Linked DNA regions of Cellulophaga sp. L1A9. The protein of the gene in region 2 binds, or shares a complex with, the protein of the main gene of each other region. Links are inferred from orthologs where the notes say so. Each region holds a gene or a part of one and is shown on either strand. Other genes may lie near its edges.

Evidence for each region.
Region 1: the proteins of secG (region 2) and secY are in contact, whole or in part, in a crystal structure (PDB 5AWW), measured with the Thermus thermophilus proteins. The link is inferred for Cellulophaga sp. L1A9 from one-to-one orthologs. Residues at the interface, in WP_223903268.1 of Thermus thermophilus: Tyr5, Ile9, Tyr12, Leu13, Ala16, Leu19, Val20, Val23, Leu24, Gln26, Glu27, Pro28, Gln30, Gly31, Ala32, Asp34, Leu35, Met36, Gly37, Gly38, Ser39, Ala40, Asp41, Leu42, Phe43, Ala45, Arg46, Val48, Tyr53, Thr56; in WP_096411648.1 of Thermus thermophilus: Leu14, Gln16, Arg17, Phe20, Ile34, Pro35, Pro37, Ile72, Arg108, Arg109, Asn112, Gln113, Arg116, Ile117, Ile120, Pro145, Gly146, Trp147, Phe152, Phe155, Val156, Val159, Thr160, Val162, Ala163, Gly164, Ala166, Leu167, Trp170, Glu173.

What each region holds. Positions count from the first base shown.
Region 1 is NZ_CP047027.1:878,381-894,428, forward strand. Bases 529-3,383 are described here. They hold secY (preprotein translocase subunit SecY), read right to left. Parts: upstream 2,699-3,383; coding sequence 1,358-2,698; downstream 529-1,357. Other genes in these bases: rpsK (30S ribosomal protein S11), read right to left, coding at 529-534; rpsM (30S ribosomal protein S13), read right to left, coding at 636-1,010; ykgO (type B 50S ribosomal protein L36), read right to left, coding at 1,013-1,129; infA (translation initiation factor IF-1), read right to left, coding at 1,139-1,354; rplO (50S ribosomal protein L15), read right to left, coding at 2,709-3,161. In the rest of the region: more of rpsK, read right to left, coding at 142-528; more of rpsE, read right to left, coding at 3,384-3,889; rplR (50S ribosomal protein L18), read right to left, coding at 3,896-4,252; rplF (50S ribosomal protein L6), read right to left, coding at 4,264-4,806; rpsH (30S ribosomal protein S8), read right to left, coding at 4,826-5,224; rpsN (30S ribosomal protein S14), read right to left, coding at 5,294-5,563; rplE (50S ribosomal protein L5), read right to left, coding at 5,565-6,116; rplX (50S ribosomal protein L24), read right to left, coding at 6,119-6,433; rplN (50S ribosomal protein L14), read right to left, coding at 6,447-6,815; rpsQ (30S ribosomal protein S17), read right to left, coding at 6,818-7,075; rpmC (50S ribosomal protein L29), read right to left, coding at 7,089-7,280; rplP (50S ribosomal protein L16), read right to left, coding at 7,300-7,719; rpsC (30S ribosomal protein S3), read right to left, coding at 7,739-8,458; rplV (50S ribosomal protein L22), read right to left, coding at 8,461-8,868; rpsS (30S ribosomal protein S19), read right to left, coding at 8,872-9,150; rplB (50S ribosomal protein L2), read right to left, coding at 9,164-9,988; and 8 more genes. UniProt on the Bacillus subtilis protein: The central subunit of the protein translocation channel SecYEG. Consists of two halves formed by TMs 1-5 and 6-10.
Region 2 is NZ_CP047027.1:1,156,545-1,172,668, reverse strand. What follows is about bases 1-2,931. They hold secG (preprotein translocase subunit SecG), read right to left. Parts: upstream 1,669-2,931; coding sequence 1,333-1,668; downstream 1-1,332. Other genes in these bases: GQR94_RS05040 (LptE family protein), read right to left, coding at 2,605-2,931; GQR94_RS05045 (hypothetical protein), read right to left, coding at 1,665-2,600; groES (co-chaperone GroES), read right to left, coding at 907-1,185; groL (chaperonin GroEL), read right to left, coding at 1-802. Outside these bases: more of GQR94_RS05040, read right to left, coding at 2,932-3,153; GQR94_RS05035 (sigma-54-dependent Fis family transcriptional regulator), read right to left, coding at 3,153-4,424; tRNA (N6-isopentenyl adenosine(37)-C2)-methylthiotransferase MiaB, read right to left, coding at 4,434-5,876; GQR94_RS05025 (class I SAM-dependent methyltransferase), read left to right, coding at 6,027-6,695; GQR94_RS05020 (LVIVD repeat-containing protein), read left to right, coding at 6,997-7,998; topA (type I DNA topoisomerase), read left to right, coding at 8,151-10,661; GQR94_RS05010 (formimidoylglutamase), read left to right, coding at 10,786-11,943; gliding motility lipoprotein GldK, read left to right, coding at 12,059-13,426; gliding motility protein GldL, read left to right, coding at 13,505-14,158; gliding motility protein GldM, read left to right, coding at 14,216-15,775; gliding motility protein GldN, read left to right, coding at 15,879-16,124. UniProt on the Bacillus subtilis protein: Involved in protein export. Participates in an early event of protein translocation.

The DNA.
Region 1 (16,048 bases), 290 kb from region 2 along the record:
AATTTTTGTTTTTGGTCCTATATATCTTGCCATCTTCTTATTGTTTGAAAGTATGATTATGAATTAAGGCTTATCCTTCGATAATCGTATCAATACTTTCTGTGAAATATCCTATTTTAAAAGGACTATTAGTAATTAAAATTATACTCTTCTTCTTTTAGGAGGTCTACAACCATTATGAGGAATTGGTGTAACATCGATAATCTCTGTTACTTCAATACCTGCATTATGTAAAGATCTGATTGCAGATTCTCTACCATTTCCTGGTCCTTTAACGTAAACTTTTACTTTTCTTAATCCCGCTTCATGTGCTACTTTAGCACAATCTTCAGATGCTATCTGCGCAGCATAAGGTGTGTTCTTTTTAGAACCTCTAAATCCCATTTTACCTGCAGAAGACCAAGAAATAACGTCTCCTTTTTTGTTTGTCAAAGAAATAATAATGTTATTGAAAGATGCTGTTACGTGAGCTTCACCAACAGATTCTACAATAACCTTACGTTTCTTTGCAACTTTTGTATTTGACTTTGCCATATTTTTAAGTTTCTAGTGTTAGTTCTGAGTTATTGGAATCCTAAACCTTTCGATTTCAAACAGATTCTTCTAACGTCCAAATACTAATGACTGTCTAATTATTATTTAGTTGCTTTTTTCTTGTTCGCAACAGTTTTTCTCTTCCCTTTTCTTGTTCTAGAGTTGTTCTTAGTTCTTTGTCCTCTTAATGGAAGACCAGATCTATGACGAATTCCTCTATAACAACCAATATCCATTAAACGTTTAATGTTTAATTGAGTTTCAGAACGAAGTTCTCCTTCAATAGTGAAAGCTGAAACTGACTCACGAATGCGACTAATTTCATCATCATTCCAATCAGACACCTTTGTATCTTCACTTACTTGGGCATTCGCTAAAATTTCTTTAGCTCTGCTATTACCTACTCCGAAGATATAAGTAAGAGCAATTACCCCTCTTTTCTGTTTTGGTATATCAACACCTGCAATTCTTGCCATAACTACCCTTGTCTTTGTTTAAATCTAGGATTCTTTTTGTTTATTACGTACAATCTACCTTTTCTGCGAACAATTTTGCAGTCGGCACTTCTCTTCTTTAATGATGCTCTAACTTTCATCCTATTATCTTAATATCTATATGTAATTCTTGCTTTACTCAAATCATAAGGGCTCATTTCTAATTTTACCTTATCACCTGGAAGTAATTTTATATAATGCATACGCATTTTTCCTGAGATATGGGCAGTTACAACATGACCATTTTCTAACTCTACACGAAACATTGCATTTGACAATGCTTCTATGATGCTACCGTCTTGCTCTATTGCTGATTGCTTAGCCATAACTTATGCTACCTTTCTATTTTTACCTGTCTTCATTAGACCGTCATAATGACGATTTAATAAATACGAATTAACTTGTTGTACTGTATCTATTGCCACACCCACCATAATTAAAAGTGATGTACCTCCATAAAACATTGCCCAACCTGGTTGAACATCCATCAACTTAACAACTAACGCAGGCAATACAGCCAGCAAAGCTAAGAAAATAGATCCTGGTAACGTAATTAAAGACATAATCTTATCTAAAAAATCACCAGTTTCTGCTCCAGGCCTAATTCCAGGGATAAAACCGCCACTTCTTTTTAAGTCATCAGCCATTTTATTCGTAGGAACGGTAATTGCAGTATAGAAATATGTAAATACAATAATCAAGAATGCAAATAATAAGTTATATGCCAATCCGAAGATATCTTGAAATTGAACTTCCATCCATTGACCCCATGCTGTTTCATTAAATGTTTTTCCAATAAGTCCCGGCGCAAACATAATTGCCTGTGCAAAGATAATTGGCATAACACCTGATGCATTCAACTTTAAAGGAATGTATTGTCTAGTTCCCATTGCATCTTTCTCATAGCCACCAGAAGCAGATCTACGAGCATATTGCACTGGTATTTGTCGCGTCGCCATTACCAATAAAACACTTAGTAAAATAACCACAAACCAAATAATAACTTCAATTAAAACTAACATTGGACCTCCAGTTCCTTCCCACCTAGAAATAGCTTCTTGCGCAAAGGCTTGAGGTAATGTAGCAATAATACCAACCATAATCAATAAAGAAATACCGTTACCGATACCTCTATCAGTAATTTTCTCTCCTAACCACATTGCAAACACGGTACCAGTTACCAAAATAATAACTGCAGGAATCATGAAGTCTAAACCTTTACCAAGAACGAAAGCACTATCCGGAACACCAAACTGACTTAAACCTAATAAATAAGTAGGAGCCTGTAAGATACAAATACCAATAGTTAACCATCTTGTAATCTGGTTGATTGTTTTTCTCCCACTTTCACCTTCTTTTTGAAGCTTTTGCAAATAAGGAATAGCGATACCCATTAATTGCACTACAATAGAAGCAGAAATATAAGGCATAATACCCAACGCAAAAACAGAGGCTTTTGCAAAAGCACCCCCTGTAAAAGCATTTAATATTCCAAAGATTCCGTTTTCAGTACCAGAAGTCAAAGCTCCTAGTTGTGTAGTATCTATCCCTGGAAGCGCAATTTGCGCCCCAAATCTATAAACTAACAACAAACCAAGAGTAACAAGAATTCTCCCCTTTAACTCTTCAATCTTCCAAATATTAGATAATGTCTCGAAAAATTTCTTCATAGTGTATTTCTTATAAACTTATTGCTTCGCCACCAGCAGCTTCAATAGCAGCTTTAGCAGTAGCAGTAAATTTATGTGCTGATATTTTAAGAGAAGTTTTTAACTCACCTCCACCTAATATTTTTACTAAGTCAGATTTTCTGGCTAATCTAGTTTGAACTAATACTTCTAAATTAACAGCATCTTTAACGATTCCATTATCTACAAGTAATTGTAATTTATCTAAATTAATACCAGCGTATTCCTTTCTATTAATATTTGTAAAACCAAATTTAGGAACACGTCTTTGAAGGGGCATTTGCCCACCTTCAAAACCAATCTTTTTAGAATATCCAGATCTAGATTTAGCACCCTTATGACCTCTAGTGGCAGTACCACCTTTTCCAGTACCCTGTCCACGTCCTACAATCTTACCTGCACGGTGAATTGAGCCTTCAGCTGGTTTTAAACTATTTAAATTCATCTTTATATTTTTTTAAGCTTCCTCAATTGAAACTAAGTGGTTAACTTTAGCTATCATACCCATAATACTAGGAGTATTCTCATGTTCTACAACTTGACCTAATTTTCTTAAACCAAGTGCCTCAAGAGTCTTTTTCTGTCTAAGAGGTTTTTTAATACCACTCTTAACCTGCTTTACTTTAACTTTTGCCATAATACCTTAATTTATCCCTTAAAAACTTTTTCAAGAGAAATTCCTCTTTGTGAAGCAACTGTCTTAGCATCTCTAATCTGCAATAAAGCATCAAAGGTAGCCTTAACAACATTATGTGGATTAGAAGATCCTTGAGATTTTGACAATACATCATGAACCCCAACTGCCTCTAATACCGATCTAACAGCACCACCAGCAATTACTCCAGTACCGTGAGATGCAGGCTGAATATAAACTCTAGCTCCACCAAACTTACCTTTTTGCTCGTGAGGTATCGTTCCTTTATTCAAAGGAATTCTAATCAAATTTTTCTTAGCGTCATCAATTGCTTTAGAAATAGCTGTAGCAACTTCTTTAGACTTACCTAAACCTTGACCAACTACGCCATTCTCGTCACCAACAACAACAATAGCAGAAAAACCAAATGCTCTACCACCTTTTGTTACTTTAGTAACTCTTTGTACACCAACTAAACGATCTTTTAAATCAAGACCTCCTGGTTTTACAACTTCTACGTTTTTGTATTTCTGGTACATATATATTTAGAATTTAAGTCCTGCTTCTCTAGCTCCTTCAGCTAATGATTTTACTCTACCGTGATATAAACAACCACCTCTATCAAAAGCTACTGTCTCAACACCAGCTTTAATTGCTTTCTCTGCAATAGTTTTACCTACTAAGTTAGCAATCTCAGTCTTCGTTCCTTTAACATCAGCAATCTCCTTATCTTTTGAAGATGCGGCAACTAAAGTTACTCCACTGTTATCATCTATAACCTGTACATAAATTTCCTTGTTACTTCTAAAAACCGATAATCTCGGTCTTGCAGCAGTTCCAAAAGAAACTTTACGTATTCTTCTTTTAATCCGCTGTCTTCTTTCAGTCTTTGATAATCCCATAATTCTACTTATTATGCTGACTTACCAGCTTTTCTTCTTAATTGTTCTCCAACAAACTTCACACCTTTTCCTTTGTACGGCTCTGGCCTACGGAAGGATCTAATTTTAGCAGCCACTTGACCTACTAATTGTTTATCGAACGATGTTAACTTAATAATTGGATTTTTACCTTTTTCAGATATCGTTTCAATTTTAACTTCAGGAGCTAAATCCAAAACTATATTATGAGAAAAACCTAAAGCCAAATCTAATCTCTGACCTTGGTTACTTGCTCTATAACCTACACCTACAAGTTCCAATTCTTTAGTCCACCCTTTAGATACACCATCAACCATATTGTTAATCAACGATCTGTAAAGACCGTGCTTAGCTTTATGCTCTTTTACATCAGAAGATCTAGTTACAAAAACTTGATCATCTTCAACTTTTATTTCAACAGCGCTATATTCTTGAGTTAACTCACCCAACTTACCTTTTACAGTAATTAAATTATCTTTTATCTCAACGGTTACTCCCTGAGGTATCGCAACTGGATTATTACCTATTCTAGACATTTCTTAAATCTTTATAGTATTAATAAACGTAACATAATACTTCACCACCAACTTTTTCTAGCTTAGCTTGCTTACTCGTCATTACCCCGTGAGAAGTTGATACGATTGCAATACCCAATCCGTTAAGTACTCTTGGTAAATCAGTAGAACCAGCATACTTACGTAATCCTGGTTTACTTATACGCATAATTTTTTTTATCACAGGTTCTTTAGTTAGCTTATCATACTTCAAAGCTATTTTAACCGTGCCTTGAACCTTATTTGGCTCAAACTTATAACTTAAAATATATCCTTGTTCGAATAATATTTTAGTCATTTCTTTTTTAAGATTAGAAGCAGGAATCTCGACAACTCTGTGCCCAGCGCTACTTGCATTTCTAATTCTTGTTAAATAATCCGAAATTGGATCTGTTACCATATGTACTAATTTGCAGTATTGGTTTTTAGTATTAACACTAAACCTGATACCAGTTAATATTTGTATTGACTACCAGCTAGCTTTTTTAACTCCTGGTATTAACCCTTCGTTTGCCATTTCTCTGAAAGTTACACGTGAAACACCAAATGTTCTCATGTACCCTCTAGGTCTACCCGTTAGCTTACATCTATTATGTAAACGTACTGGATTAGCATTTCTAGGTAGTTTCTGTAAGCCTTCATAGTCACCAGCTGCTTTTAAAGCCTTTCTCTTTTCAGCATACTTTGCTACAGTTTTTTCTCTTTTAACCTCACGGGCTTTCATCGATTCTTTAGCCATCTTAATTCTTTTTAAAAGGAAGTCCCAATTGAGTTAGTAATGATTTCGCCTCTTTATCTGTTTGTGCAGAAGTTACAAAGGTAATATCCATTCCGTTGATTCTATTGATTTTATCAATATTTATCTCAGGAAAAATAATTTGCTCCGTAACACCCAAGTTATAATTGCCACGACCATCAAAGCCAGTAGCCTTAATACCTTGGAAATCTCTAACTCTAGGAAGTGCACTTGTAACTAAACGATCAAGAAATTCGAACATTCTTTCACCTCTTAAGGTAACTTTACATCCAATCGGCATACCTTTTCTAAGCTTAAAAGAAGCAACATCCTTCTTAGATATTGTTGCTACAGATCTCTGACCAGTAATCGTAGTTAATTCTTCAACCGCATGGTCAATTAACTTCTTATCTGCTACAGCTGCACCAACACCTCTACTAACAACTATCTTCTCTAGCTTAGGAACTTGCATAACGTTCTTATACCCAAACTCTTCTTTAAGAGCGCCAATAATGCGCTCATTGTATTCTGTTTTTAACCTTGTAACGTAAGCCATAACTATATTACTTCATTAGATTTTTTAGAGACTCTAACTTTTTTCCCATCTCTAACATCGTAACCTACTCTCGTAGTGCTACCAGATTTAGCATCTATCAATGCTAAATTAGAAATGTGTAAAAGTGCCTCTTTCTTTACGATACCACCTTGAGGATTTTTTGCACTTGGCTTTTCATGTTTAGATACTAAATTAGCACCTTCAACAATTGCCTTGTTTTTATCAAAATCAATCTTCATGATCTTACCTTCAACACCTTTATGGTCTCCAGCTACGATTCTAACGATATCTCCTACTTTTATTTTTAGCTTTTTCATCTGATTCTAAATGTTATAGCACCTCTGGAGCTAATGATACAATTTTCATGAATTGCTTATCACGAAGTTCTCTCGCTACAGGTCCAAAAACACGTGTACCTCTCATTTCACCAGTTGGATTCAGAAGAACACAAGCATTATCATCAAAACGAATGTAAGAACCATCTTGTCTTCTTACTTCCTTTTTAGTTCTAACTACAACTGCAGTTGATACAGCACCTTTTTTAATAGTACCATTAGGTGTAGCTTCTTTAACAGCTACAACTATTTTATCTCCTACAGAAGCGTATCTTCTCTTCGTACCACCTAACACTCTAATGGTCAAAACTTCTTTTGCCCCAGTATTGTCAGCTACCTTTAATCTTGATTCTTGCTGTAACATAATTATTTAGCTCTTTCAATGATTTCAACCAATCTCCAACATTTAGTTTTACTTAAAGGACGTGTTTCCATTATCCTTACTGTATCACCAATATTGCAATCATTTGCTTCATCGTGTGCAACATATTTTTTAGTTCTTAATACGAACTTTCCGTACATAGGATGTTTTACTCGCTTAACTTCTGAAATCACAATTGATTTCTCCATTTTGTTGCTAGTAACAACTCCTACTCTCTCTTTTCTTAAGTTTCTTTTTTCCATAAAGCAGAACCAGTTATTGGTTATCCCTTTTAGTTAATTCTGTCGCTATTCTAGCCACTGTTCTTCTCGCTCTTCTTATTTGAAGCGGGTTTTCCAACGGAGTAACGCTATGCGCTATTTTCAGGTCTGAATGTTGCTTTTTAGCCTCTATTAATTTAGAGCCTAACTCCTCAACAGATAATTCCTTTACTTCTGATTGTTTCATAATTCCTTACAATTAAAAATTAAGCTGAATAATCTCTAGCAACAATAAACTTTGTTTTAACAGGTAATTTTTGTGCTGCAAGACGTAAAGCCTCTTTTGCAACCTCCTGAGACACACCAGCAATTTCGAACATAATCCTACCTGGCAAAACCACGGCAACAAAATATTCAGGAGCACCTTTACCTTTACCCATACGAACCTCTAGAGGTTTTTTGGTTATTGGCTTATCTGGAAATATTTTAATCCACATTTGACCCTCTCTCTTCATGAATCTAGTAGCAGCAATACGTGCCGCTTCTATCTGTCTTGATGTAATAAAACTTGTATCTAAAGATTTTATACCGAACATACCATTTGAAAGCTGATGACCTCTTCCTGAGATCCCTTTCATTCTACCCTTTTGTGTCTTACGAAACTTGGTTCTTTTAGGTTGTAACATTTTTCTACTTCTTTAAAAATTACTTTCTACGACGTGGTTTCTTGTTACCATCTTGCTTACCACCTTTTGCACCTTGGCTTTTTTCCATACCAACTAAAGGAGATAAATCTCTTTTACCATAAACCTCACCCTTCATAATCCACACTTTAATACCTAATCTTCCATAAGTAGTATGCGCTTCATGTAAAGCATAGTCGATATCTGCTCTAAAAGTAGATAATGGTATTCTTCCATCTTTATAAGTTTCAGAACGAGCCATTTCCGCTCCATTTAAACGTCCAGAAATTTGAATTTTAATTCCCTCAGAGTTCATACGCATCGCTGCAGCTATTGCCATTTTAATTGCTCTTCTAAAAGAAATTCTATTTTCTATTTGACGCGCAACACTAGCAGCTACAAGATTTGCATCTAACTCAGGTCTCTTAATTTCAAAAATATTGATCTGAACCTCTTTATCAGTAATTTTCTTAAGCTCCTCTTTCAACTTATCTACTTCCTGACCACCTTTACCGATAATAATACCAGGTCTTGCAGTTGTAATGGTAATAGTAATAAGTTTCAAAGTACGCTCAATAATAACTCTTGATACACTAGCTTTCGCTAAACGAGCATGAACATATTTTCTGATTTTATTATCTTCGGCTAATTTATCACCGTAATCATTTCCACCATACCAGTTAGACTCCCATCCTCTAATGATGCCTAAACGAATTCCGATTGGATTTGTTTTCTGTCCCATATCTAGCTTTGTACATTATTGTTAGAATCCAACACTAGTGTTACGTGATTGGAACGTTTTCTAATTCTGTGTGCTCTACCTTGAGGTGCCGGCCTAAGTCTTTTCAACATAGCGCCACCATCAACTCTAATTTCTTTAATAAAGAGATCAGCATCTTCTACACTAGCATCCTCATTTTTAGCCTGCCAGTTTGCAATAGCTGATAAAAGTAATTTCTCCAATTTACGAGAAGCTTCTTTAGAATTGAATTTTAAAATTGCAAGTGCCTTCTCCACTTGAACCCCTCTTACCAAATCAGCTACTAAACGCATCTTTCTTGGTGAAGTTGGACAATTATTCAATTTCGCAAAAGCAATTTGCTTTTTCTCCGCCTTTATTCTTTCGGCCATTTGTTTTTTACGAACTCCCATAGCTTACTTTTTTCCTTTATTTTTCGAACCTCCGTGACCTCTAAAAGATCTAGTTGGTGAAAATTCTCCTAATTTATGACCAACCATATTCTCTGTAACATATACAGGAACAAATTGTCTACCATTATGAACAGCGATAGTTTGACCAACAAAATCTGGTGTTATCATTGAAGCTCTTGACCAAGTCTTAACCACAGTCTTTTTACCAGAATCTATATTCTGATGAACTTTCTTTTCTAAACTAAAGTGAACGTAAGGTCCTTTTTTTAATGAACGTGCCATTTCTTTCTACTTTTTATTTCTTTCTACGTTCTAATATATATCTATTTGTAGCCTTAGTCTTAGAACGTGTTCTATAACCTTTAGCAGGTATACCGTTCTTAGATCTTGGGTGACCACCTGAAGCTCTACCTTCACCACCACCCATTGGGTGATCAACAGGGTTCATCGCAACCGGTCTTGTTCTTGGTCTTCTACCTAACCATCTACTTCTACCTGCTTTACCAGACACAAGTAATTGATGATCAGAATTAGATACCGCCCCAATTGTAGCCAAACATAAAACTAAAATTAATCTAGTTTCACCAGATGGAAGTTTTACCGTAGCAAACTTACCATCTCTTGCCATTAATTGAGCAAATGTACCAGCACTTCTTGCCATTACAGCTCCTTGCCCTGGACGTAGTTCTATACAAGAAATAATAGTACCTAAAGGAATAACACTTAAAGGAAGTGCATTACCAATTTCAGGAGTAGCGTCTGCGCCAGAAGTAATCTCCTGACCGACTTGCAATCCATTTTGTGCTATTATATATCTTTTTTCCCCATCAGCATAGTTAATTAAAGCTACAAATGCTGTTCTGTTAGGATCATATTGAATAGAATCAACGACACCAGCAACTCCTTGCTTGTCTCTTTTGAAATCTATCAAACGATACCTTCTCTTATGACCTCCACCTCTGTGTTGGATCGTCATTTTACCTTGACTGTTTCTACCTCCGGACTTTTTTAACGGAGCAAGCAAGCTCTTCTCCGGCTTATCAGTAGTAATCGCGTCGAATCCGTTTACTACTCTAAAACGCTGTCCTGGAGTGATTGGTTTTAATTTTCTAACTGACATTTTTTGTCTTTAGTCTTTATTATAGATTACTGTAATAATCGATTATATCACCTTCTGCAACCTGAACTATTGCTTTCTTATAAGCATTAGATTTACCATGTTGAACTCCGGTTTTCGTATAACGAGTCTTTCTTGAAGGCCCGTAATTCATAGTTCTAACTTTCTCAACAGAAACCCCGTAAGCAGTTTCAACAGCTTCTTTAATCTGAAGCTTATTTGCCTTAGGGTTTACAATGAAGCCATAACGGTTATACAACTCACTATCTGAAGTCATTTTTTCTGTTATAATTGGCTTTATTATCACACTCATGTTCTTATTGTTTAGTTAAGTTAGACTCAATTCCTTCTAAAGAACCTTCTAGAAGCACAATGTTATTAGCATTTAAAATTTTATAAGTGCTTAAATCTGAGTTAGTTATAACTTCAGACCCTTTCAAATTGCGTGACGACAAATATACATTATTATTTGAATCACCCAACACAAATAAAGATTTTTTATTTTCCAAGCCTAAAGACTTCAAAACATTCTTAAAATCTTTTGTTTTTGGAGCATCAAAATTAAAATCTTCAACTACTAAAATCGCTTTTTCACTTGTCTTGATACTTAAAGCAGATTTTCTAGCTAAACGTTTTAAATTCTTATTTAATTTTTGCTTATAATCTTTTGGTCTTGGGCCAAAAATACGACCACCACCTCTAAAAACTGGAGATTTAATACTACCCGCACGAGCAGTACCTGTTCCCTTTTGTTTCTTTATTTTTCTTGTACTACCAGCTATTTCAGCTCTTTCTTTAGACTTATGCGTACCTTGTCTTTGGTGCGCTAAATATTGCTTTACATCTAAATAAACAGCATGCTTATTTGGCTCTATACCGTAAACAGCATCAGAAAGCTCTATGTTTCTGCCTGTTTCTTTTCCTTTAATATCTAAAACTGCTACCTTCATTACTTCTCAATAGTTACGTAAGCGTTCTTATGACCAGGCACACAACCTTTTAAAACTAAAAGATTTTTTTCTGGAACTACTTTTAAAACCTTAAGGTTTTGAACAGTCACCTTATCAGTACCCATTCTTCCGGCCATCTTCATCCCTTTGAATACTCTCGCAGGATAAGAAGCAGCACCTACAGAACCAGGAGCTCTAAGTCTGTTATGTTGACCGTGAGTTGCTTGACCAACACCAGCAAAGCCGTGTCTTTTAACAACACCCTGAAAACCTTTTCCTTTTGATGTACCAATGGCATCAACAAATTCACCTTCAACAAATAAATCAACACCAATAGTGTCTCCTAATTTGTAATCACCTTCAAAATCTCGGAACTCAACGACTTTTTTCTTAGGAGAAACACCTGCTTTCTTGAAATGACCTGATTCGGCCTTATTCGCACGTTTTTCTGCCTTGTCATCGAAACCTAATTGAAGGGCACTATACCCGTCTACCTCTTCGGTTCTGACTTGGGTAACTACACATGGACCTAGTTCGATTACTGTACATGGAATGTTTTTTCCATTTTCATCGAAAATACTAGTCATGCCTACTTTCTTTCCTATTAACCCAGACATATTTAATTTAATTAATTAGTATTAACTTTTATTAACTCTCAATTCTTGAATAAAAAAAAGGGTCAAAATAAATCGACCCTGATTTTATTTTTCCGTTTTTCCCTTGCGAAACGCTTAGGACATGTTACTCGCAATACAAATTGCTTACAAGTATAATTATACTTTGATCTCTACTTCGACACCACTTGGCAACTCTAACTTCATTAAAGCATCAATTGTTTTTGAAGAAGAACTATAAATATCTAGAAGTCTTTTATAAGAACTTAACTGAAATTGCTCTCTCGACTTTTTATTAACGTGAGGAGAACGCAATACAGTAAATATTTTCTTATGTGTTGGTAACGGAATTGGTCCAGTTACAACAGCTCCTGTAGATTTTACAGTTTTAACTATTTTTTCAGCAGATTTATCTACTAAATTATAGTCGTATGATTTAAGTTTTATTCTAATTTTTTGACTCATTTTCGTAAAATTAAGCGGTTAAACCTTTTGCTGCTTTGATTACCTCTTCAGAAATATTTGAAGGTGTCTCCGCATAATGTGAAAATTCCATTGTTGATGTCGCTCTACCAGAAGACATTGTTCTTAACGCCGTAACGTAACCAAACATTTCCGATAATGGAACTTCACCTTTTATCACCTTAGCACCAGCTCTATCACTCATGTTAGTAATAGTACCTCTTCTTCTATTTAAATCTCCAACAATATCACCCATGTTTTCTTCAGGTGTTAAAGCTTCAATTTTCATAATAGGCTCCATAATAACAGCACCAGCAGCTTTACCAGCAGCTTTGTACCCCATTTTAGCAGCTAATTCAAAAGAAAGTGCATCAGAATCCACAGGGTGGAAAGATCCATCTGTTAGAACAACTTTCATACGATCCATCTCATAACCAGCTAAAGGACCAGCCTTCATTGCTGCAGTAAATCCTTTTTGAACTGAAGGAATAAATTCCTTTGGTATACGTCCACCTTTAATTTGATCAACAAACTGTAAACCAGTTCCTTCGAAATCATCATCAGCAGGACCCATCTCAAATACGATATCACCGAACTTACCACGACCACCAGATTGCTTTTTATAAGTTTCTCTATGACCAGCAGTTTTCGTCAAAGCTTCTTTATATTCAACCTGAGGCTGACCTTGATTAACTTCAACTTTAAATTCACGTCTTAAACGATCTACAATAATATCTAAGTGAAGCTCACCCATACCAGATATAATTGTCTGACCTGAAGATTCATCCGTTCTTGCTGTAAATGTAGGATCTTCCTCAGAAAGTTTAGCCAAAGCCATCCCTAATTTATCAACATCTGCCTTAGTTTTAGGCTCTACCGCGATACCAATAACTGGATCAGGGAAGTCCATACTTTCCAAAACAATTGGATGCTTTTCTGCAGATAAAGTATCACCAGTTTTAATATCCTTAAAACCAACAGCTGCACCTATATCCCCAGCTTCTATATAATCAATTGCATTTTGCTTATTAGCATGCATTTGGTATATTCTAGAAATACGTTCTTTGTTACCAGAACGATTATTCAATACATAAGAACCTGCATCTAACCTACCAGAATACGCTCTAAAGAATGCTAAACGACCAACAAAAGGATCTGTTGCAATCTTAAACGCTAAAGCAGCGAAAGGCTCCTTAACATCCGGTTTTCTAGTAATAGGTAATTCAGTATCAGGGTCCATACCTGTTATCGCATCCTTATCCATTGGAGAAGGCAAGTAACGACAAACAGCATCTAAAAGAAACTGAACACCTTTATTTTTAAATGAAGAACCACAAATCATTGGAATGATACTCATATCCATAACCGCCGCTCTTAAAGCTGCATGAACTTCATCTTCAGTAATAGAATTCTCATCTTCGAAGAATTTCTCCATCAAAGTATCATCATATTCAGCAACCGCCTCAATAAGATTAGCTCTATACTCTTTAACTTCAGCTTTCATTTCCTCAGGAATGTCAACTACATCAAAAGTTGCCCCGAAGTTATCTTCATGCCAGATAATAGCTCTATTCTTAACTAAATCTACAACACCTCTAAAGTCAGCCTCGTCACCTATTGGCAAAACGATTGGCACAGCATTAGATTTTAACATTTCTTTGATTTGCTTACAAACCATTAAAAAGTTAGAACCTTGTCTATCCATTTTATTTACAAAGCCCATTCTTGGAACTTTATAATTATCAGCTAATCTCCAGTTTGTTTCTGATTGAGGCTCAACACCATCAACAGCACTAAATAAGAAAACTAACCCATCTAATACACGTAAAGAACGGTTTACTTCAACCGTAAAATCAACGTGACCAGGTGTGTCAATTATATTGAAATGATAAGGCTTAGTTTCCTCTATCTTCTCCCCATTTTTCATCGGGAAATTCCAAGTACATGTAGTAGCAGCAGAAGTAATAGTAATACCACGTTCTTGCTCTTGCTCCATCCAGTCCATAGTAGCAGCACCATCATGAACCTCACCTATCTTATGACTCACACCCGTATAAAACAATATACGTTCTGTAGTGGTTGTCTTACCCGCATCAATATGAGCAGCAATACCTATATTTCTAGTAAATTTTAAATCTCTTGACATTTCTGATAATTAAAATCTAAAGTGAGAGAAAGCTTTGTTAGCTTCTGCCATTTTGTGAGTATCTGTTCTTTTCTTAACGGCAGCACCCTCTTCTTTAGCAGCTGCTAGTATCTCTCCAGCTAACTTCTGCGACATAGCTTTCTCGTTTCTTTTACGAGCAAAACTAATCAACCATTTCATAGCTGTTGATATTTTTCTATCCGGTCTAATTTGCATAGGAATTTGGAATGTAGCACCCCCAACTCTTCTACTCCTAACCTCTACGTGAGGCATAACATTAGAAAGAGCATCTTTCCATATCTCTAGAGCCGTTTTTTCTTCATCTGTTTTCTTTTCATCTACGATATCAATAGCATCGTAAAATACTTTGTACGCTACAGACTTCTTCCCATCCCACATCATCATGTTAACAAAACGTGTCACTAACTGATCATTAAATCTTGGATCTGGTAAAAGAGGTCTCTTTTTAGCTTGTTTTTTTCTCATTGTTTCTGTTTAAAGCTTGATTACTTCTTAGGTCTTTTAGCACCATACTTAGATCTACGTTGAGTTCTTCCAGCAACACCTGCTGTATCCAAAGCCCCTCTAACGATATGATACCTAACACCTGGTAAATCTTTAACTCTTCCGCCCCTTACTAATACTATCGAGTGCTCTTGTAAATTATGTCCTTCTCCAGGGATGTACGCATTTACCTCTTTACCATTTGTTAACCTTACCCTTGCAACTTTTCGCATTGCAGAATTTGGTTTTTTAGGTGTAGTAGTGTAAACACGAGTACAAACCCCTCTTCTTTGAGGACAAGAATCCAAAGCAGCCGATTTACTCTTCTTAGTAATCGTGGCCCTTCCTTTTCGTACTAATTGTGAAATTGTTGGCATACTATAATTGTGTCTATATATATAACTTACCCTTTTTTAAGGGTCGGCAAATGTAGTAATAAATCCCATTAATTCAAATAGTTAATCACTTTTATTTGATTTAATTATTTTCCTTAACATATAAACCCCGAAAATCAAAATGCTTTTCAAGTATTATCAATTTATAAAAAACCAGCAAAGCAAATCTACAAAACAGCAAAATAACTCAACGTTCATAAAGACATTAACACTTTTGACTCTAATTCTTAAAATAATATTAAATAATTTAGGATAATTAACATATTATTTAGATTATTGCAGCAACTAATTCAAAATAAAAAATAATGAAAACAAAAGGAAATGGAATCCTTACGCTTCTATTAGCGTTTGTTGTGCATTTAACATTTGCACAAGAAAAGACGATTTCGGGTACAGTTACAGACCAAGACGGTCTTCCACTACCCGGAGTTAACATTGTGGTAGTCGGATCATCCACTGGGACACAAACAGACTTTGACGGAAATTACACTATACAAAGTAAATCTGGAGACGTCTTACTTTTTTCCTATGTAGGACAAAAAGACTCTAAGAAGACTGTTGGCTCTTTAACTACCGTTAACGTTGCAATGACCGAAGATGCACAAGCGCTAGAAGAAATTGTTGTTACTGCGCAAGGAATTAAAAAATCCAAACAAGCACTAGGATATGCAGTTGCAGAAGTTAGTAGTGAGCAACTTGAACAAAGAGCTGAAGGCGACGTTGGTAGGATACTTACTGGTAAAGCATCAGGTGTAAATATTACAGCACAGAGTGGACTTTCTGGATCAGGTACTAGTATTGTAATTCGTGGATTAAGTAGTTTTAGCGGAAGTAATCAACCATTATTTATTGTAGATGGTGTCCCGTTTGATAGCGGAACAAATGGCCAGTCACAAAACGGCGATGATAGTAGTTTCGTAGATGGAAATAATGGATCTAGTAGATTTTTGGATTTAGACCCGAACAATATTGCTAGTGTGAATGTATTAAAA
Region 2 (16,124 bases):
TTAATTTGTTTACTACTAAAGTAGCTAATGCTTCACCATCAACATCTTCTGCAATAATTAAAAGAGGCTTTCCTGATTGAGCAACTGGCTCTAAAACAGGAAGAATATCTTTCATTGAAGAAATTTTCTTGTCAAAAAGTAAAATGTAAGGATTCTCTAATTCAGAAACCATTTTTTCTGAATCGGTAACGAAGTAAGGAGAAAGGTATCCTCTATCAAACTGCATACCTTCAACAACATCAACATACGTGTCTGTTCCTTTAGCTTCTTCAACAGTAATAACTCCTTCTTTGCCTACTTTTCCGAAAGCTTTAGCGATTAACTCACCAATAGTTTCATCATTGTTAGCAGAAATAGAAGCAACTTGTTTTATTTTGTCAGAAGAATCACCAACTTTCTTTGCTTGTTTTGCTAAGTCTTCTACGATAGCTTCAACAGCTTTGTCGATACCTCTTTTTAAATCCATTGGATTAGCACCGGCAGCAACGTTTTTTAATCCTTCTTTTACGATTGCTTGCGCTAAAACTGTTGCGGTAGTAGTACCATCACCAGCTAAATCATTGGTTTTAGAAGCAACTTCTTTAACCATTTGAGCACCCATATTTTCTAAAGGATCTGCTAATTCTATTTCTTTTGCCACGGTAACACCATCTTTAGTAACTACAGGAGCCCCAAAAGATTTACTGATGATTACGTTTCTACCTTTAGGTCCTAAAGTTACTTTTACTGCATTTGCAAGTGCATCAACGCCTCTTTTTAGTCCGTCACGTGCATCTATATCAAACTTTATATCTTTTGCCATTTTTGATTTTGTTTTAAGTCATTCTCAAAAGATTGAGAATTTGTTTAATTAATCGTATAATTTAATTTAGAAGATTTCCGAGGATTCGGAAATAAAAAAATAATTTATATAATTGCTAAAATGTCGCTTTCACGCATCATTAAAAAGTCAGTACCTTCTAATTTTAGCTCGGTACCTGCATACTTACCATAAAGAACAGTATCACCAACTTTAACGGTAACTAGCTCATCTTTGGTTCCAGGACCAACTGCTACTACTTTTCCTTTTTGAGGTTTTTCTTTTGCAGTATCTGGAATGTAAAGTCCAGAAGCAGTTTTTGTTTCAGCTGCCATTGGTTCAATAAGAACTCTATCTGCCAATGGTTTAATATTAACTTTAGCCATATGATTAAATTTTATTAAATTGATTTTAGTTTTGTTACGTTATGGATGGCAGAAATTATGCCATTGCTTAATAACTGACAGTTTGTAAAAAAAAATGCCAGCTTGTCATCCAAGCTGGCATTTTTAAAATATATAGTGTCGTATTGTTTATTCTGAATCAGGAGTCGTAATAGGATCTGGTAATGAATCAGGAACTGTATTTTCGATCTCATCGCCTTGTAAAAGCTTAGAATCTGCTTGTGCGTAATTGTCTTTCAAAGAAATATTCGATAAAAGAATTAGTACGATAAGTATGGTTGCAAGAGTCCAAGTACTTTTATCTAAAAAGTCACCTGTTTTTTTTACTCCACCAACTACTTGACTACCGCCACCACCTAAACTTGAAGATAGGCCTCCACCCTTTGGGTTTTGTACCATTATAACCAACATCAATAAAAGACTCACAATGATTATAAGGATTAAGAATATTGTAAACGTGCTCATTTATTTTCTTTTTGTATTTTTTGTACTAATTTTATTTGGCTTGCAAAGAAACTACTTTTTTCTGGATATTTCAAACTTAAAATTTTATAGGCTTGAATAGCTTTTTTATACTTTTTTTGTTCAAGGTATACTTTAGCTAAAGTAGCGGTCATTAACTCTGTTTTATCAATTTTCATTGGATCATCGATAGGTACTGGAACAGAATTTTTTTCTTTTGGAATTATTTTAGGTTTATTCTCTATAAATTGATCTATTAAATCGAATTTCTTTTTTCTTAAAACCTTTTTTGTAGTGGTTTTTAGGGGTTCTTTTTCTAGTGTTATTTCCTCTTTTTTGTCAAATGAGGCAATTTTTTCTCTTTCAATAGGTTTTTTAGATGCTAATTGCATCCATTCTGTGAAAGAATATTTTTCTTTTTTTGTAAAGGGAAGTGGCTCACCAATCGTTAGTTCCTCTTCTTTTTTTTTAGCTTCCGCGATCTCAATATCAATATTAGGATCTTTTGAAGCAAATAAAGCAGGGTCTAATATCTGATCTGCATCTTTAGCGCTCTGCGGAAGTGCTTTGTCTTCATCGTTTTCGTCAAGCAATGGTTTTTTAACTTCTTCAGAAGTAATGGTTTCAAACTCAATTTCTTTTTCTTCTAATGGTGCTTGTCTCCCTGAAATACGATCTGCAATTCCGTTTTGTAAAAATTCCTTAGATGTAATAAAATCAAATAAAACATCACGATCAGTGGTATAAGCCGCGGTTACTTTTAAAGCGCTATTGTATTTAAAGCTATTTAAATTTTTTAGCCCTTTTAATTGCAAGGCACGCGCAGCTTGAAAATATGGAAATTCATCAAGAATATCATCCAATTGGTTGGTTTGTACTGGTGAAACCAATTTTTCAGGATGTTGCAAAAGATATGTGAAGTCTGATACGTTCATAGGGTTACCAATCTGCTAATGATGCGTTGAAAATATCTTGTGTAATACGCTCAAAAATTGCATCTAGTGCTGTTGACTTTATAGAGCTATAGCTTGTCGTTGCTCCGTAATCATAAAAGAAAGAGAAGCGTTGATCAAAATCTACATCCTCTTTTTTATTATTAAAAAATCGCACGGTTACCGTCATGGTTAATCTGTTTTGTGCAGAAGTCTGATTGGCCGTAGCGGTCATAGGTGTAATTCTAAACTCTGTAATCTCTCCCTCATACACCAAATCGCCCCCAGAAGAAACTAAATCTAAGCTTGTTTGGTTTAAAATTAAATCTTGTAATTCTCTTGTGAAATCACGATCTAAGCCTGGTTCAAAAGTAGATCCGGGGCTTTGAGCGGCATAATTTTGAAATAAACGTACTTCATAAGTTTTTGCTTCTCCAACATCTCCACCTGTAAAATTGTATACGCCACATCCATTTAAGCTCAAGGCTGTGAAGATTAATGCAAGGAAATAGATTGTTTTTTTCAATGTATTTGATTTAAGTTTTAATTGACTCATTATAAATCGTACTGCTTTATTTTACGATACAAGGTGCGTTCAGAAATTCCTAATTCAGCAGCGGCGGCTTTTCTTTTACCTTTGTTTCGTTCTAAAGATTTTGTAATTAACTCTATCTCTTTTTCTTGTAAAGATAGCGTTTCCTCTACTTCAATTTCCTCAGCGAAGTGATATTTGTCTTCTGCATTAGGTTTTGAATAGGGATTTTCCGTTTGGGGTTCGGGAAGGTGAAGCATTTCATTCTCTTCTTCATTCTCATGAGAATAATCCTCTTCATGCTTGCCACCGTATATTTTACGAATAAGGTTTTCGTTATCTTTTTGGACTTCTTCGCTATCGTTATTTTTAAGTAATTCTAAGGTCAGTTTCTTAAGATCATTCAAATCGGCCTTCATATCAAACAATACTTTGTATAGTATTTCGCGTTCGTTACTAAAATCGCCATCTTTTTTCTGCTTATCTACTATAGCAGGGAGGTTAGAACCGCCAAAATTTGGCAAATAACCACTTAATGTTGCTGCCGATATATTTCTGTTTTCTTCAAGGACGGAAGTCTGTTCTGCAATATTTCGTAATTGACGGATGTTTCCAGGCCAACGGTATTTTAATAATACATCTACAGCATTATCTTCTAAACGAATGGTTGGCATCTTATACTTCTGACCAAAATCTGAAGCAAATTTTCTAAAAAGCAAATGAATATCTTCTTTTCGCTCTCTAAGTGGGGGCAATGCAATTTCAACCGTACTCAAACGATAATATAAATCTTCACGAAATTTTTCTTTTTTTATCGCCTCAAACATATTAACATTTGTTGCGGCTACAATTCTAACATTTGTTTTTTGTACTTGCGAGGATCCTACTTTTAAGAATTCGCCATTTTCTAGGACACGCAGTAAACGCACTTGGGTAGTTAAAGGAAGTTCGCCAACTTCATCTAAGAAAATAGTTCCGCCATCGGCAACTTCAAAATACCCACTACGGGCTGCTGTTGCACCGGTGAAAGCCCCTTTTTCATGACCAAAAAGTTCACTATCAATAGTTCCTTCAGGTATGGCACCACAGTTAACCGCAATATATTTTGCATGTTTCCTGTGTGATAATGAATGGATGATTTTTGGAATAGCTTCTTTACCAACACCACTTTCACCAGTTACCAATACTGAAATATCTGTTGGAGCCACTTGAATTGCCTTTTCTATGGCACGATTAAGTTTTAAATCGTTACCAATGATTTCAAATCGCTGTTTTGTTGCTTGTACTGATTCCATGTTAAAATCTTAATTATCTGCTAGTTCAATAGCCTCACCAAGTAAAGTTGCTGAGGTGCAATCTGTTATTTTTACGCGTACTAAATCGCCTATATTATAATTTTCTTTTGCGAAAATTACAACGGCATTCTGAGAATTTCTTCCCATCCAATCTTGATCCGATTTTTTTGAGGAACCTTCAATTAAAACTTCTTCAATCTTACCTAAATGTTCTCTAGTTTTAATATGCCCGTTTTCTCTTTGTACTGCTATTATTTCGGCAAGACGTCTCTTTTTTGTTTCCTCAGGAACATTATCTTCTAGTTTTCTTGCTGCCATAGTTCCTGGTCGCTCCGAGTAGGAATACATGTATCCAAAGTCGTATTGAACGCGTTTTAGGACATCAAGCGTAGCTTGGTGGTCTTCTTCTGTTTCTGTTGGGAAACCGGAAATCATATCTTGAGATATAGCACAATCGGGTAAAATTCTTCTGATATTGTCAATAAGGGTAATGTATTCTTCAATGGTATGTAATCGATTCATTTCTTTTAAAATGCGATTACTGCCACTTTGGACAGGCAGGTGTATATGATTGCAGATATTTTTATGCTTTGCTACCGTTTCAATAACATCAAGAGTCATATCTTGAGGGTTAGAGGTAGAAAAGCGAATTCTCATTTTAGGAAATTTCTTGGCAACGGTATCAAGTAACGATGAAAAATTTACCGCTGTTGCTTTTTGCATATCAGAAGCTTTTTCAAACTCTTTTTTTAAGCCACCACCATACCATAAATAGCTGTCTACGTTTTGTCCTAAAAGGGTAATTTCTTTAAAGTTGCTATCGTGAAGGTCTTGAATTTCTTTTAGAATAGATTGTGGTTCGCGGCTCCGTTCACGCCCGCGAGTAAAAGGTACCACACAAAAGGTACACATATTGTCGCAACCTCTGGTAATAGAAACAAATGCACTAACGCCATTACTTTGTAAACGAACAGGACTAATGTCTCCGTAAGTTTCTTCTTTAGATAAAATAACATTCACGGCATCTCTACCTTCGTCAATCTCTTGAATTAGATTAGGTAAATCTTTATAGGCATCTGGGCCTACAACCATATCTACTATTTTTTCTTCTTCAAGAAATTTGCTCTTTAAACGTTCGGCCATACAACCCAAAACACCAACCTTCATGTGAGGGCGAGTTTTTTTTACGGCATTGAATTTCTCCAAACGTTTACGCACGGTTAGTTCTGCTTTTTCTCGAATAGAACATGTGTTTACCAAAACAAGATCTGCTTCTTCTAAAATTTGTGTGGTATTAAATCCTTCTTTAGCAAGAATAGAAGCAACAACCTCACTATCCGAAAAATTCATGGCGCACCCGTAACTTTCAATATATAGTTTGCGGCCATTTCCAGAAATTTTATCAAGAGCAACAGGTTGACCTTGGTTTTCTTCATTAATAATTTTCTCCATGTACTATGATAATCAACAGAATGTTTTATTAGGACTGCAAAGATATGATTTTTAGAAGTGTTCTGTCAAATTGGCAGTTAAAAATTAGTGAAATTTGTAGTCTAGATTAAATTTATCAAATTTACTCCTTGAAAAGCAGTGTGTTCTAAAATGAAAAAAAGTAAAAATCAATCCCCGAAAAAACGGTGGGCAACTAAAGATGTGATGCATCAAATTTATGAGAATCATTTATGGGGAGGAGCTGAGTTTGATTTTTATTCAGGAGATGGTTCACATGTAGATGCCATTACTGAACCTTATATAAAGGAGGTGTCTGCTTTTTTAAAGTCTTTTGAAAGTCCGCTCGTTGTTTGTGATGTTGGTTGTGGCGATTTTAATATTGGAAATCAGTTAATAGGCTTTTCTGAGAAATATTTTGCGGTAGATATTGTCCCAGCCTTAATTGAAAGGAACAAAGCAAGATTTAAGAATGATAATTTAGAGTTTTTGTGCTTAGATATTTGTGAAGCAGACTTGCCAAAGGCAGATTGTATTTTTGTTCGGCAAGTATTACAGCATCTTTCAAATGCAGAGATTCAATCTTTTTTATCTCAACTTAAGAATTATCCCTATTGTATTGTAACAGAACATATACCTAATGGTGATTATGAGCCAAATATAGATATGGTTACTGGTATGGGGAATAGGGTAAAGAAAAAAAGTGGCGTGGCTATTATGGCGCACCCTTTTAATTTTAAACCTATTGCTTCTTATGAATTATTGAGAATTGTTTTAGATGATGAAAGCAGTATTCAGACTATGGTTTATCAGAATTTTTAGTTTTTTTCGCAACCAATTAGATCATTAAGCATCTGATAAATAATCAATTGAAAAACGAACAACTCATGAAATATTTTTTTATAGCCTTACTTTTTATCTCAACGATAGGATTTGTTTCTTGTGAAACCAAAAGATGATGATAAGTATGCAGATTACATAGTTGCGAAGCCTTTGATTATTTCAAAAGAAGATTTTAAAAACGGAGTAACAGTTTTACCTCCCTCAATTTATAGAGGAATCTGGGAAAATCTATGCGTATGAAAACTATATTTTTATAAATGACAAGCATCAGGGTGTTCATGTGATTGATAATAAAAACCCCGAGGCTCCTGAGAGAATAGCATATATAAAAATTCCTGGTAATGTTGATATTTCTGTCAAGGATAACTATTTGTTTGCGGATAGTTTGACGGACTTAGTGATCATTGATATTTCAAATCTTGATAATATTCAAGTGGTAAATAGATTAGAAGACGTTTTGAGAGGGAATGTTATTTGGCCTATGGCCGATTTTTATGACTATGATGGTGTAGATTCTGAAAATGAAATTATAATAGGATGGGAGACAGCATCGGAGCCAAGACTGATATCAGAATATGAAGAGCGTTTTGGTGGTGGTATTATGTTAGATGCGGTAACAAATAGCGCATCTGTAGGGCAAGGCGGTTCTTTAGCCCGCTTTAAAATTGTTAACGATTATTTGTATGCAGTAGACAGTCATAATATTAATGTTTTTGATATTTCAAATTTAGAAAACCCGAAAGATCTAGACGATGTTTACGCAGGTTTTGATATTGAGACCATTTTTAATCGCAATCAATATTTATTTTTAGGAAGCAAGAGTGGAATGTATATCTATGATATTTCTTCCCCTAGTACTCCGCAATTTGTTTCAGAATTTCAACATGGTACTGCTTGTGATCCTGTAGTGGTAGATGATAAATATGCTTATGTAACCCTTCGTGGAGGAAATTCTTGTGGGGCAACAGAAAGCGGATTGTTTGTTATCGATATTCAGGATATTAAAAATCCGACACTTTTAAAATCTTATGAGATGGAAGAACCTTATGGTTTAGGCTTAAAAGATAACCTGATTTTTGTGTGTGACGGGAAGGCAGGATTAAAGGTGTATGATAAAACAGATGTTGAAAATTTAGAAGCACTAAATCACTTTGAAAACATCATAACTTTTGATGTTATTCCGCTGAAAAATAGCCTTTTAATGGTTGGAGATGACGTGTTGTATCAGTATCAATATGAAGAGCGTTCTATAGCTTTGCTAAGCACACTTTCTTTGCAATAATAGGTAATAAAAACCTTCTTTTTTTTTATTAAATATAGGACGCCTAAAAAGAGTTTTTAGTTGCATTTATAATACTAAATATCACCTATATAGTAAGGATACAGCGTAAAATTAAAAAATTGGTATACTTTTGTAAGACCAAAAACTAGTCAATGGCAAAGAATTTAGTAATCGTAGAGTCTCCTGCAAAAGCAAAAACAATAGAGAAATTTTTAGGAAAGGACTTCAAGGTAGAATCCAGTTTTGGTCATATAGCCGACTTACCTTCTAAGGAATTAGGAGTAGATGTTGAAAATGATTTTGAAGCAAAATATATAGTAAGTAAAGACAAAGAAGCTTTAGTTAAAAAACTTAAAGATTTAGCGAAGAAAGCAGACACTATATGGTTAGCAAGTGATGAGGATCGAGAAGGGGAAGCTATTTCATGGCACCTAGAACAGGAACTAAAATTAGATAAAAGTAAAACCAAACGTATTGTTTTTAATAGTATTACAAAGTCTGCAATACAAAAAGCAATTGAAAACCCTAGAGAGATTAATTATGATCTTGTAAATGCACAACAGGCAAGAAGGGTTTTAGATAGACTAGTGGGATATGAACTATCTCCTGTCCTATGGAAAAAAATAAAACCAGGTCTTTCTGCGGGTAGAGTTCAATCTGTAGCAGTGCGTTTAATTGTAGAGCGTGAAAGAGATATTGAAGGGTTTACTCCAGAGGCATCTTTTAAGATTACAGCCCAATTTAAAACAAATGAAGGCAGTATATTTTCAGCGAAACTTAATAAAACTTTTGCAACGAAAGAAGAGGCAGAGGCTTTTTTAAAGGAGAATATGAATGGTAAATTTGCGGTAGCAAGTTTAGATAAAAAACCAGCAAAAAAATCTCCGGCAGCACCATTTACTACATCTACCTTACAACAAGAAGCATCACGTAAATTATATTTTTCAGTAGGAAGAACCATGCAAGTAGCACAACGTTTGTACGAAGCAGGTTTAATTACCTATATGAGAACGGATAGTGTAAACTTATCAAAAGAAGCACTAGATGCCGCGAAAGAAGCAATTGTAGAAAATTACGGAAAAGAATATAGCAATTCTCGTAATTTTAAAGGAAAAAGTAAAGGAGCTCAAGAGGCGCATGAGGCTATTAGACCTACGGATATGAAACTTCAAAACGTTTCATTAGAGCGCGATCAAGAAAAATTATATGAACTTATTTGGAAGCGTACACTTGCTTCTCAAATGAGTGATGCCCAATTAGAGCGAACTAATGTAAAAATTAGTTGTTCTGGTCATAATCAAGAGTTCACTGCAAACGGAGAGGTTATTAAATTTGATGGTTTCCTTAAAGTTTATATGGAAGATGTTGATGATGAAGATGCATCTGAAGAGCAAGAAGGAATGCTTCCTGCAATGAAAAAAGGGGAGGCATTGACTAATAATTATATTACTGCTACAGAACGTTTTAGCAGACCTCCATATCGTTTTACAGAAGCATCTTTAGTTAAGAAGTTAGAGGAATTAGGTATTGGTAGACCATCTACCTATGCGCCAACAATTTCTACAGTTCAAAATAGAGGCTATGTCGAAAAAGGAACTATCGAAGGTGTAGAGCGTAAGTATGTGCAGTTAGTTCTTGAAAACAACGCTGTAGCAACGAACAATCTAACAGAAAACGTAGGATCTGATAAAGGAAAATTAGTACCAACAGATATTGGTATGATTGTTACGGACTTTTTAGTAAGTCACTTTTCTGGAATTATGGAGTATAATTTCACCGCTAAAGTAGAAGAAGATTTTGATGAAATAGCGGAAGGGAAAGAGGATTGGAAAAAAGTGATGAAGAACTTTTATAAAGATTTTCACCCTAAAGTAATTGATGTAGAAGAGAATGCGGACAGGGCTAGTGGAGAACGTATTTTAGGTACAGATCCAAAATCTGGAAGACAAGTATTGGTGCGCTTAGGTCGCTTTGGTCCTATGGTTCAAATTGGATCATCTGAAGAAGAAGAAAAGCCAGTATTCGCTAGTTTATTGCCGGAACAATCTTTAAACACCATAACATTTGATGAAGCTATGGAACTTTTTACCCTACCTAGAACACTAGGAGAGTACAAAGGACAAGAAGTTTTAGCAAACGTGGGTAGATTTGGTCCTTATGTAAAATTCGGAGAGAAATTTATTTCATTAGATAAAGGAGAAAGTGCTTTTGATGTAGTTTTTGAAAGAGCAGTAGAACTTATTATAGCAAAAGAAAAAGCAGATGCTCCCGTAGCTCATTATGAAGATAAAGAGGTGACCAAAGGTACAGGTCGCTTTGGTCCCTTTATAAAGTGGGACGGAATGTTTATCAATGTCAATAAAAAATATGATTTTGATAATTTGTCTAATGATGATATTATTGAACTTATCGAAACAAAGAAACAGAAGGAGATTGATAAGGTTATACATGATTGGAAAGAAGAAGGCATTCGTGTAGAAAAAGCACGTTGGGGTAGGCATAATGTGCTTAAGGGGAAAATAAAAGTAGAATTATCAAAAGAAGTTGATGCTACTAAAATTACTCTTGAGCAAGCAAAAGCTATGATAGAAAAGAAAACGCCGAAGAAAAAGGCAAAAGCTGCACCAAAGAAAAAAGCTGCGCCAAAGAAAAAGGCAAAATAAATATACATTTATAATTTTTTACCAATACACCTTCTTGAAACGTACTTTTATTGCGCCAATTCAAGAAGGTGTATTATATTTGAGTCAATAAGTTTATAGTAATCCTCAAAACATTCAATTTTTAATGGCATTTGATTTTTTAGTTCCTGTTGATGATAAATTAGTAGCATCTTGTAAATTACTTCCGGCACAAGCATTAGGGAATAAAATTCATAAGCACACACAGCGAAATGGGTTGCCCGTGCTCGCTAATGCTTCCTTTGCAATTATTGGAGTCAATGAATCTAGAAATGCCTTTGAAAAGAAATCCGAAGACCTAGAGTTGTTTGAAGTTCGTCGTCAACTTTATAAATTGATGATTGGTAACTGGGATAGTACCATAGTAGATTTAGGAGATATTAACCAGGGAGAAGCCGTTGCAGATACCTATTTTGTTGTCAAAGAAATTGTAGCAGGGCTTCTTGAAGAAGATGTAATCGCCATAATCATTGGTGCAACACAAGATATTACCTATCCTGCATATAGAGCTTTTGATGGTTTACGGAGTATGGTAAACTTAGTGGCGGTAGATAGTCGTTTTGATTTTGGAGATGCTGATGAGCTTATTTCATCACACTCTTATATGAGTAAGATTATAACAGATAAGCCAAACAATCTATTTAATTTTTCTAATATAGGCTATCAAAGTTATTTTTGCGCGCAAGAAGAAATAGATTTAATGGAACATCTTTTCTTTGATGCTTATCGTTTAGGAGAAATCTCAGCTAACATTACATTAGCAGAGCCTATATTACGTAATGCCAATATTGTGAGCGTAGATTTACGCGCAATTAAAGCTAGTGAAATCTCTATGTCTGAGAATTTTTCACCCAATGGTTTTAATGGAAAAGAAATTTGTGCAATTGCTCGTTATGCAGGTATTAGTGATAAGGTAACTATTTTTGGAGTCTATGAAGGAGAAAATACACCACAGTCTTATCAGCTTACAGCACAAATTATTTGGTATTTTATTGAAGGTCATAATTATAGAGTGAAGGAATCTCCTTTTGTGAAAAGTGAGGACTTTACAAAGTTTATAGTGCCTACGGATGATGAAGATTTAATATTTCATAAAAGTAATCTTACGAATAGATGGTGGGTAGAGGTGCCAACAATTTTAACGGCACATAATAAATCAAATATACCAGCGTTATTATCTTGCATGGAGCAGGACTATTTTGATGCTTGCAATCAAATTATTCCTGAGCGATGGTTTAAAGCTTATAAAAAGGGCTTTAATTAAAATAAAAAAAAGTAAAGGATAATACACATTGACACAATATTTTAATTAAAACGTAGTTTTAGAGAATAATAAAAGTGTTTTTAATTTACAGTCTTAATCGAAATTTAACCTAAGTATGAAGAAGCTATTGTTATCATCTATAGCGTTTGTTGTTTTACTCAGCAGTTGTGGGTCTAAAACAAAAGGAGAACTAGTTGGAGTCCAAGGAAAAAAATGGTATCCAGAAAAGCCTCATGGTATGGAATTGATCCCTCAGGGATCCTATATTATGGGGAAGAGTGAAGAAGATCAGGCTAAAGTTCTCAACGCGCCAACCAAAACAGTTACTGTACGCTCTTTCTATATGGACGACACAGAAATTACGAACAGCGAATACCGACAATTTGTTGAGTGGGTACGAGACTCTATCGTAAGAACTAAACTGGCTATCCTAGCAGATGAATTAGGTTTAGGTCCAGATGATGGAGGCATTGGTGACTATGCATTTAAAGATGCAGATACCACTAAGTTATCATCTTATGACAAGTATATGCTTGATAATTACTCAGGAATGGGTGATACCGGATATGAAGGTAGAGGGTTAAACCTTGATCAAGATTTAGTTTGGGATACTTCGGAATACCCAGATGAATACTATGTTGAGGTAATGGACAAATTATATATTTCTGAAGAGGAAGCTTATAATGGAGAACGTACTATAGACGTTACACAATTGAAGTATAAATATTCTTGGATGGATATTGAAGCTGCTGCACGTGCAAAGGGTAAAGGCAGTAGAAAAGACTTCATTAAACAAGAAGAATTAGAAATATATCCTGATACAACAGTTTGGATTAGAGATTTTGAATACTCGTATAACGAACCAATGCATAACGATTACTTTTGGCATGATGCCTACAGTGAATACCCTGTAGTAGGAGTGAGTTGGAAGCAAGCTAAAGCGTTTTGTAACTGGAGAACTAAGCTTAAGAACGATGATCAAAAATCTAAAGGAGCTCAGTTTGTAAATCAATTTAGATTGCCAACAGAAGCAGAATGGGAATATGCTGCAAGAGGTGGTATTGAAAGTGGGACATACCCATGGGGTGGTCCATATGTTATAAGCGACACAGGTTGTTTTATGGCAAACTTTAAACCGCAGCGAGGAGATTATGCAGCAGATACAGCTTTGTATACAGTAGAAGCAAAATCTTTTGAGCCTAATGATTATAACTTATATAACATGGCGGGTAACGTATCTGAATGGACAGATTCTAGTTATGATCCTAACTCTTACGAGTATGTTTCAACAATGAACCCAAATGCTGGTTCATCACAAAATGCAAGAAAAGTTATCCGTGGAGGATCTTGGAAAGATGTTGCTTATTTCCTACAGGTAAGTACCAGAGATTACGAATACCAAGATTCAGCACGTAGTTATATCGGATTTAGAACAGTACAAGATTACATGGGCGTTGAAGAAAACAAACCCTTAAATAAGTAATACAAGTTTATACATAAAGTCGAATTAAATTAAACCAAATCGTTATTATTAACATTAACCTGAAATTAAATTAAAATTATGGCACAGTCAAAAGCAACAAAGAAATTATTTAACATGGCCTATGGGCTTGGAGCATCAATCGTTATTATAGGTGCATTATTCAAAATTTTACACTGGGAATTAGGACCATTGAATGGTGGTATTCTACTTGCAATCGGTCTTATTACAGAGGCGCTTATTTTTGCCATTAGTGCATTTGAGCCTTTAGATGACGAATATGATTGGGCATTAGTGTATCCTGAATTAGTAGGTGGTGAAGGTGTTGCAAAAGCAAATAGTGTTGCTGCTGAAGTACAAGAATCAGAAGCTTCTTTATCTAAAAAATTAGATGATTTATTAAAAGAAGCTGGTGTAGATGCAAGCTTAATGGAAAGCTTAGGAACTAGCATTAGAAATTTTGAAGGTGCTGCTAAAGGTATCGCTCCTACAGTAGATGCTATGGAATCTACTCGTAAGTATTCTGATGAAATGGTGCAAGCTGCTTCTCAAATGGAATCATTAAATAGTTTATATAAAGTACAGTTAGAAAGTGCTAGCAAACAAGCTTCAATCAATGAAGAAGTTGTTCAGAACTCTACTGCTTTAAAAGATCAAATGGCATCGTTATCTACAAACTTATCGTCTCTTAACGGAGTATACGGAGGTATGTTATCTGCAATGACAAGAAACTAATTAGTTTTAGTAATAATCAAACCCCAAAAATTAACTAAAATTTAATTAGAAAAAAACATGGCAGGAGGAAAACAGTCACCACGTCAGAAAATGGTTAACTTAATGTACTTAGTGTTCATTTGTATGTTAGCCCTGAATATGAGTAAAGAAGTTCTAGCGGCATTCGGTCTTATGAATGAGAAGATGGAAGTTTCTAACCAGAAAACATCAGATAATAATTTAGCATTCTTAGAAGGTCTTGAAACAAAGGCTTCGGAAGATGCAGCTAAATATGCTGAAGATTTCAAAAAAGCACAAACAGTACAAAAATTATCTCAAGAGTATTATGATTATTTAGAAGCTCTTAAAGAAGGTATGACTAAAGGTGTTGAAGATCCAAAAGATTACCAAGTAATGGATAAATCTGACTTTTTAGATCAAAAATTCTTCGCAGGAGATAATTTAGCAGCAGGCGGTAAAGAATTCATGAAAAAAATTGAAGACTACCGTACTAAAGTTTCTGTATTAGTGCCAGCGAAATTAAAATCATCGGTTATTGCTAGATTTGAAACTGGTGATGCTAATGGTAAAGTAGAAAAGAAAGATAAAACAAAGCAAGATTGGTTAAATTACCATTATGAAGGCTTTCCTTTAATTGCTTCTTTAACTAAAATCACAGCGTTACAAGCTGATATTAAGTCAACAGAAGAAGATGCTTTAAAATCTATGTTAGAAGGTAACTTAACAGATCAAGTTTCTTTAACAAACTTTAAAACTTCTCTTTTCGGATCTAAATCTGCTTTTTATGCTGGAGAAAAATATGATGGTAAAATTATCATTAGTAAAACAGATAACTCTTCTACACCTGTTAGAGCAGAATTAACTCTTGATGGTAAAAAGTTGACAGCGGATACAGATTACAAGCTTGAAGCTGGAGGCGTTAAAATGTTAATTAATACTGGTAATCCTGGAGATCACGTAGTTGCAGGTACAATTTTCTTTATGCAAGATGGTACGGAAGTTCCTGTAGAAGTAAATAATTCATTCGCAACAATTTCTAAGCCAAATGCGGCATTAATTGCAGCAGACAAAATGAATGTTGTGTATCGTGGTGTTGCTAACCCAATGACCATCTCTATACCAGGTATTCCTGATAACAAAGTTAATGCTTCTGCTCCTGGATTATCTAAGAGATCTGGTAGTCAATATGTGATGAATCCTAGTACTGGTAGAGAAGTAACTATTATGGCTTCTGGTGTGTTACCAGATGGTTCAAGAATAAATACACCAGCTAAATTCAGAATTAAAGATATTCCAAGACCTAATGGATCTATTAGAGGAGAAACTAACTCAGCTAAAATGCCTAGAACGAACTTAGAAATATCTACTGTTGGTGCATTATTAGAAGATTTCGATTTCGATTTAAATCTTGCTGTAAGTGGGTTCAAATTTAAAGTTCCAGGTCAGCCTACTGTAGTAGTTAGAGGTAACAAATTAAATGGTGCTGCTAAATCTGCTTTGAAAAGAGCTGGTCGTGGAGATGCTGTTCAGATATTTGATATTGAAGCTTATATAACAAATAACAAGTCTTACAGGTTGAAAAAAGTATCACCAGTAGTGGTTGAACTTACAAACTAGTAATAAAATTTATTGAAAAGCGTTATAAGTTTATAAGGACGTAGTTTTTAAACAACTTATAACGAATTTCAGTAAAGGTGTAAAAACAAATAAATTTTTAAAAATGAATTGGAAAAATGTTTTATTAATTGGTGCGGTAACTTTATTACCAATATCAATGGTGGCTCAGGCAAATATATTAAATGCCAAAAAACCCGAAGAGATAGGTAAGAAAACTGAAGCTCAAATAGAGATTGATAATGACGCTCCTCTGCAATATGGTTATGTTGATGATAGAGATATTCTATGGTCAAAAACAGTATGGGAAGTTATTGATTTAGATGAGAGAGTTAACTTTCCGTTATACTAT